3 regions of the Rhizobium sp. PK7-22 genome follow, and region 1 is predicted to be linked to each of the others. Evidence: riboswitches for the same ligand, from Rfam matches in the RefSeq annotation. Region 1 holds a riboswitch; each other region holds the start of a gene.
What was found. Region 1 has a riboswitch for thiamine pyrophosphate ahead of thiB (thiamine ABC transporter substrate-binding protein). Riboswitches for the same ligand answer to the same signal wherever they lie in the genome.

Region 1 (2,259 bases):
GTTATCCTCGTCAGCCACGATCGAGACTTCCTCGACCGCACGGTGACGTCGACCATCGCGCCGGCCACGCCGGACGCCCCCGATGGCCGCTGGATCGAATATGCCGGCGGCTACACCGACATGCTGGCCCAGCGCCGAGGTGCGCAGGAGGAACGGCGGCGTGTCGAGAAGCAGGAAAAATCGAAGGCCGCAACCAGCGGACCCGCAGCGGAGGCTCCCAGGAACAAGGTCAAGCTGTCCTTCAAGCAGAAGTTCGCGCTCGAGAACCTTCCCAAGGAGATGGCCAAGGCGGAAGCCGATATTGCCGCACGCGAACAGAAGATGGCCGATCCCCAGCTTTTCACGAAGGATCCGGCGACCTTCAACAGGCTTGCCGCGGAGACGGAGAAGCTGCGCCAGGGCCTGACGCGGATGGAGGAAGAGTGGCTGGAGCTGGAGATGCTGCGCGAGGAGCTTGAGGGATAGGGGTTAACTCTCTGTTAGCCATAACAGGTAGCTAATATGCTGCTTCCGCGGAAAATCGGAACAATCCTTCGGGACCTTCGTTCGGTGGTCAGTGTCGATCTGGGACAGACGCTGGAAAGACATCGAACCCTTAGGAGAACTCCAATGCTGGCAAGTGTACCGAGTCGTCGGCTGGATCGGCAAGCGGCGCACCATCGTGTCCTGATTGTCGAAGACGAATTCCTGATCGCCCTCGACGTCGGCGAGACCATTGAGGCGATGGGCTTGCAGATTGCGGGCTTTGCCAGCGGTCGCAGCCATGCCCTGGCGCTCGCCCAGACAGCCGATATTGCCCTGGTCGACGTCAACCTTTCCGACGGAAGAACGGGGCCGGATCTCGGACGTGAGCTTGCCGAGACCTATGGCCTGACGGTGATCTACATGACCGCCAATCCGGAAGAGGTCAATCAGGTCCAGAACAGTGTTCTCGGCGTCCTGACGAAGCCTGTGATGCCGCATGTCGTGGAGCAGTCAGTCGACTATGCCGTTGCGCTACGTACGGGCGCCATCGCCTCGATGCCGCGCGAGCTCCACGTCTTCCAGCGCCCTCACTAGCACTTCGACCCAGCGCGACTGCTTGCCAAGGTTCGCGCAGACCGATACACCTTCGGAAGCTCTAACGGGGTGCCGCATCTGCGGCTGAGAGGCGTTGCCAACCCGCGGAACCTGATCCGGTTGATACCGGCGGAGGGATTAGACGGCTTCTGATCGACGCCTGTTTCCTTTCGGTGAACAAGGAGGCGTCCATGTCGAAGAACCTTCCATTCCTGTGCCTGTTGTCGGCGTTTGCTGTCGCGTCCCCGGCCCTGGCGCAGGAAAAGACGCTGACCATCTACACCTACGAGAGCTTTACCGCTGAATGGGGCCCCGGCCCCAAGGTGAAGGAAGAGTTCGAGAAGACCTGCGCCTGCACCGTCGATTTCGTCAGCGTGGCAGATGGCGTGGCTCTGCTCTCCCGGCTGAAGCTGGAAGGCAAGGCCACTCAGGCTGACCTCGTGATCGGCCTCGACACTAATCTGGCGACGGAAGCCAAGGCCACAGGCCTTTTCGAGCCGCACGGTCTCGACACGGGCGCCATCACGGTCCCCGGCGGCTACAGCGACGAAGTCTTCATTCCCTACGATTACGGCCATTTCGCCGTGGTCTACGACACGCAGGCGATGCCGACACCGCCCAGAAGCCTGAAGGAACTGGTGGAAGGGGATCCGGCCCAGAAGATCGTCGTCCAGGACCCGCGCACCTCGACGCCTGGGCTCGGCCTGCTTCTCTGGGTGAAGTCGATCTATGGCGACGACGCTCCGGCTGCCTGGACGAAGCTCCGCGACAGGATCTTGACCGTGACGCCGGGGTGGTCGGAAGCCTATGGGCTGTTCACCAAGGGCGAGGTGCCGATGGTGCTCTCCTACACCACTTCGCCGGCCTATCACATGGTCGCGGAGGACACGGAGAGGTATCAGGCCGCCGCATTCCCGGAAGGCCACTACATCCAGATCGAACTGGCTGGAATGCTGACGACATCGAATGACAAGACGTTGGCGAGGGAGTTTCTCGCCTTCACCATGACACCCGCCTTCCAGAATATCATTCCGACGACGAACTGGATGATGCCGGCGGCACCGACCTCCGAACCCCTTCCCGACGCCTTCAGCAGGCTCGTCGAGCCGAGCAAAACCCTGCTGATGGATTCCGCAGAGGTTGCCGCCAATCGGCGGGCATGGATCGATGAATGGCTGACAGCCATGAGCGCCCGATGAG
Region 2 (2,259 bases), 260 kb from region 1:
AGCGGGGAAGCCGATCGTCGCCGGCCATGTCCCTGTGGGCGACGAAGATCAGTTCGTCGTAGACCGGAACGCCGTGCTCTTCGGGGAAGAAGGCGCGGGGCTCGCCGCCTTCGAGACGGATCTGGGTCAGCTCGAAGTTGCGGAAGCCGCCGACGGTCGCATCCACCTGGCCGCCGAGCAGCGAGGCGGTCAGCGCGAAGTTGACGTTGACGAGCTCCACGTCATCGAGCGACAGGCCTTCCGCCTCCAGGATGCGCTTCAGCATGGCATCCTCGAAACCGGACACCGAAAAGCCGATCTTCCTGCCCTTCAGGTCGGCCAAGGACTTGATCGGGCCATCGGCGAGAACCGTGATCGTGTTGAGCGGCGTCTCGACGAGCGTGCCGAAGCGAACGAGCGGCAGGCCGGCGGCGTGATCGAGATAGAGGTTCGGCTGGTAATGCACGCCGATGTCGGCCTGACCGGCGGCGACGAGCCGCGGCACGGACGACGGGTCGGCCGGCGGCAGCAGTTCGACCTCGAGGCCCTGCTCGGCAAAGAGGCCCCGCTCCTGGGCGACCACCATGGTTGCGTGATCCGGATTCACGAACCATTCGAGCATCACGGTCAGCTTGTCGGCGGCCTGCGCTGGCAGGGGAAGCGCCAGGAGGGCAAGGGCTCCGAGGAGGGGGAGCAGGCGTCTAATCATGAGTTAATTCTCCGGCTAATTAAATTGACGGGGCGGGGTTCGGATTCCGGGGCCCAGGGGACGAGCGGCGCGGTGAGGCGGTCCACGGCGGCGCGCAGAAGGAGCGTCATGGCCGCAAGAAGCGCCATGGCGGCAAAGACGGTGTCGGTCTGCATGCGGGCATTCGCCTGCACCATGACGAAGCCGAGGCCTGCCGAGGCGCCGACCCATTCGCCGACCACGGCGCCGATCGGCGCCAGCGGCGCGGCGACGCGCAGGCCGGAGACGAGCGCCGGCAGCGCCAGCGGCAGGCGGATGTGGCGCAGCACCTGCCAGTGGCTGGCCCTGGTGAGCGCGGCGGCATCGAGCAGGACGGGATCGGTGCGGCGCAGGCCATCGGCGAAGGCCGAGGCGACCGGAAAGAAGATGATGATCGTTGCCATCACCGCCTTGGAGGCCATGCCGAAGCCGAACCAGAGGACGAGAATGGGGGCAAGGACGAAGACCGGCAGCGCCTGCAGGACCAGCAGCATCGGCCAGGCGAGGCGCCCGAGCCGCGGAAACGCCGCCATCGACAGGGCGGCGGCAAAGCCCAGCAGCGTGCCGCAGGCGAGACCGACGAGGATCTCCGACAGGGTGATCAGCCCGTTGCGCAGCAGGAACTCCGGCTGGCGGACCAGTGCTGCCGCCACCTGCAGCGGCGCGGGCAAAATGTAGCGGGGAACCGCGACCAGCCAGACGACGGCCTGCCAGAGGGCGATCAGACCCAGGAGGCCCGGTCCCATGTGCTTCAACGACATGGCGGGGTGCTACCGCGCCGGAGCCCGGTCGCGACGCGACCGCGTTCTGTCACGGATACTGGTGCTGGATGCCATCAAACGATCTCCCGACGGTTACATCACGGAGATCCAGGTAAAGCGGAGAAGAGAATTGGCGCCTGATATGGCCGTTTCCGTTCCTACGCCGGTATGACCCGGATCAGGTTCAAGGGTCCGGCTCACCGCCATCTCAGCACCGTTACGATGCCCCCCTCGGAATTTCGTCATGTTTTGCGCAGACCCGCGTCAATGTCAATCGCCCTTGAGCGGGCGCAAGGCCGACAGAGGCGGCGGGTCGCTCAAGCGGACCGCATCACGGAACCGACAGGTCCTGGGCGCGAAGGTAAAGCGTGCGGGTGCCGCCGATGTGATTGGTGGCGAATGTCTTCAGCGAACCTTCCGGGCCGGTTTCGGCGTAATCCTTCATCAGCTGGATCATGCTTTCCAGGGCGATTACCTGGGCGGAGAAATAGGCGTTGTCGAACTGGTTCGGGATCGCCGTCTCCAGCGCCTGAAGCGCGTTGCGATCCTGCTCGCTCAGGTCCGCCGCCGGATCCACGCCCTCCTCGACGAGCGCCTCTCTCAACTCCGCCACAAACCGGCGCTGGTTCTCCGTCACCGTCTCGGCGAAGGCGCGCACAGACTCCTCCTGCCCACGGGAAAGCGCCAGCTCCGCCGATTCCACGAGGAAGTGGCTCAGGCTGGCCAACCGCCCGGAGAAGGACTGCCTTAGGTCCTCCTGCGCTGCGGACTGCAAGGCGCTGAGTGGCAAGA
Region 3 (2,259 bases), 340 kb from region 1:
CGCGCCTCCTCGATTTCCAGGGCAAGAGAACGGGCCGCGGTCTCCGGATCCGGCTGGCCGCAAATGGCCGACACCACGGCAAGGCCATGCGCTCCGGCTGCAAGAACCGGCGCGGCGTGCCCCTGTTTCAGCCCGCCGATGGCGACGGCGGGGACGGGCGCTACGGCCACGATACGCGCGAGGCCATCGAAGCCTATCGGCGTCTTGTGGTCCGGCTTGGTGCCCGTGGCAAAGACCGGGCCGATGCCGACGTAGTCGACGAGACCCGCGTCCACCCGGCGCGCCAGTTCCACCGTCTCCACCGAAACTCCGAGGATCATCGTCTCTGGAATGCGTCGGCGTACTGCCGCGGCGGCAAGGTCGCTCTGGCCGACGTGGATGCCCTGGGCGCCGAGCGCGATGGCAGCCTCAACGTCATCGTTGATGATCAGGGGAACACCGGTACCGGCAAGCGCCTGCTGCAGCGCCCGACCGGTTTCGATCATGGCAGAGGTGGCCGCCGTCTTGTCCCGCAACTGCACCATGGTCACGCCACCGGCAACGGCCATTCTTGCGGTTTCCACCATTCCGATCCCGCGGCAGAGTTCGGGATCGAGCACCAGGTAAAGAGAGAGATCAAAGCGCTTCATAGCATGGTGATCCTTGCTTCGGCATCGAACCTCTCGCTGCCGAGCGCCGACAGAGCATCCAGAAACAGGGGCTGGAAGGATCCCGGGCCGCGGGCCTGTCCTCCGGCATCCTCGCCGCTGACGGCAAAGAGCGCGAGTGCTGCGATCGTCGCCTCGAAGGGCTGGTCCGGGGTGCTGGCGGCGAAGGCGCCGACCAGGCAGGTGAGCGCGCAGCCCAGTGCCGTCACCTTCGGCATCAGCGGCGACCCTCCTTCGATCATGGCGGATCTGGTGCCGTCGGTGACGAAATCGACATCACCCGTCACGGCGACGACGCACCCATGGCGTCGTGCCAGCGTCAGCGCAGCGTTCCGTGCCGTCGTGGCACTGTCGCCGCTATCGACGCCCTGGCCACGGGATGCTTCGCCAGCCAAGGCCATGATTTCGGAGGCATTGCCGCGCAGGATGGTGGGCTCCAGCGCCATCAGCTCAGCGACGACCCGCCTGCGGAAGCCGGTGGCGTAGTGGGCGACAGGATCAAGTACCCAGGGCTTTCCCGCGCCATTGGCCGCGTTCGCCGCTGCCAGCATGCCGGCCACGCCGCCGGCCCAGAGCGTACCGATGTTGATCGTCACGGCACCGGCGATCTGGGCGAACTCTCCAGCCTCTTCCTCGGCGCTGACCATAGCGGGCGATGCGCCCGCCGCGAGCAGTACATTGGCCGCTATGTTCATCGCTACATCGTTGGTGATGCATTGGACCAAGGGGTTGGTCTGGCGCATCCCCCCGAGAAGCTTGCCGCAAGAGGGTGTTGATATCGTCACTGGAAATGCCCTTTCTTGCGGGGCAGGCGCAGGCGCCATTTCTGAATTGCGCCGATGCGACTCCCTCCGCCAGCATGATCTGGTTCAGGTTCAAAGGGTCCATCTCAGCCCGCAATCGCGGACGCCCCTGTCAACGCGGAGATTTACAGGAAACGCTCCGATTGTCACCTGCCAATCCGGGCGATCCGGAAGCGTCTAGGCACTCTCGATGTCGCGGAGCAAGGCGAAGGCCTCATATGGCCGCAGGGTTACAGTTTCGCCGATCACGTCTCTATCGGCATAATTGCCGATGAGGCAGCGCCCACGCCCCTGCAACTCATCCGGGATCGTCACGGTCACCTCGTGCGGCCTGAAGTTGGCGAGAACGACCAGACGGTCGCCTTCCAGCGTTCGGCTATAGACAAAGACATCCTGGTGTTGATCGAGCCAGGACTGGTAGCGGCCGTAGACGATGACCTGATGGTGCTTTCGCAGCTCGATCAGCTTCCGGTAATGGCTCCAGATCGACTGGTCGTCGCCGACCTGCGTCTCGGCGTTCACGGTCGAGAAATTGGGATTCACCTCGATCCAAGGCGAGCCGGTAGTGAAGCCGCCCTGCGACGCACTGCTCCATTGCATCGGCGTGCGGGCATTATCGCGTCCGCTTTCATTGGCGCCCCGAATGAAATCGTCGGGAGACAAACCCGCCTCGACATGCAGACGGTGCATGTTGAGCGTCTCTATGTCCTTGTACTGATCGATCGAGGTGAACGGGACGTTGGTCATGCCGATCTCCTCACCCTGATAGACGAAGGGCGTGCCCTTCATCAGGTGCAGAACAGTTGCCA

Region 2: linked by a shared signal. The riboswitch ahead of M1E10_RS08350 (ABC transporter permease) and the one ahead of thiB (thiamine ABC transporter substrate-binding protein) in region 1 are both predicted to bind thiamine pyrophosphate.
Region 3: linked by a shared signal. The riboswitch ahead of thiM (hydroxyethylthiazole kinase) and the one ahead of thiB (thiamine ABC transporter substrate-binding protein) in region 1 are both predicted to bind thiamine pyrophosphate.

What each region holds. Positions count from the first base shown of each region.
Region 1 is NZ_CP096514.1:499,338-501,596, forward strand. It holds gene M1E10_RS07250 (ABC-F family ATP-binding cassette domain-containing protein) at 1-465, shown strand, start outside; gene M1E10_RS07255 (response regulator) at 610-1,059, shown strand; TPP riboswitch at 1,115-1,214, shown strand; gene thiB (thiamine ABC transporter substrate-binding protein) at 1,251-2,258, shown strand.
Region 2 is NZ_CP096514.1:760,500-762,758, reverse strand. It holds gene M1E10_RS08355 (type 2 periplasmic-binding domain-containing protein) at 1-688, opposite strand, end outside; gene M1E10_RS08350 (ABC transporter permease) at 685-1,467, opposite strand; TPP riboswitch at 1,606-1,709, opposite strand; gene M1E10_RS08345 (DUF4142 domain-containing protein) at 1,799-2,259, opposite strand, start outside.
Region 3 is NZ_CP096514.1:163,819-166,077, reverse strand. It holds gene thiE (thiamine phosphate synthase) at 1-629, opposite strand, end outside; gene thiM (hydroxyethylthiazole kinase) at 626-1,390, opposite strand; TPP riboswitch at 1,477-1,571, opposite strand; gene M1E10_RS05640 (glycoside hydrolase family 13 protein) at 1,628-2,259, opposite strand, start outside.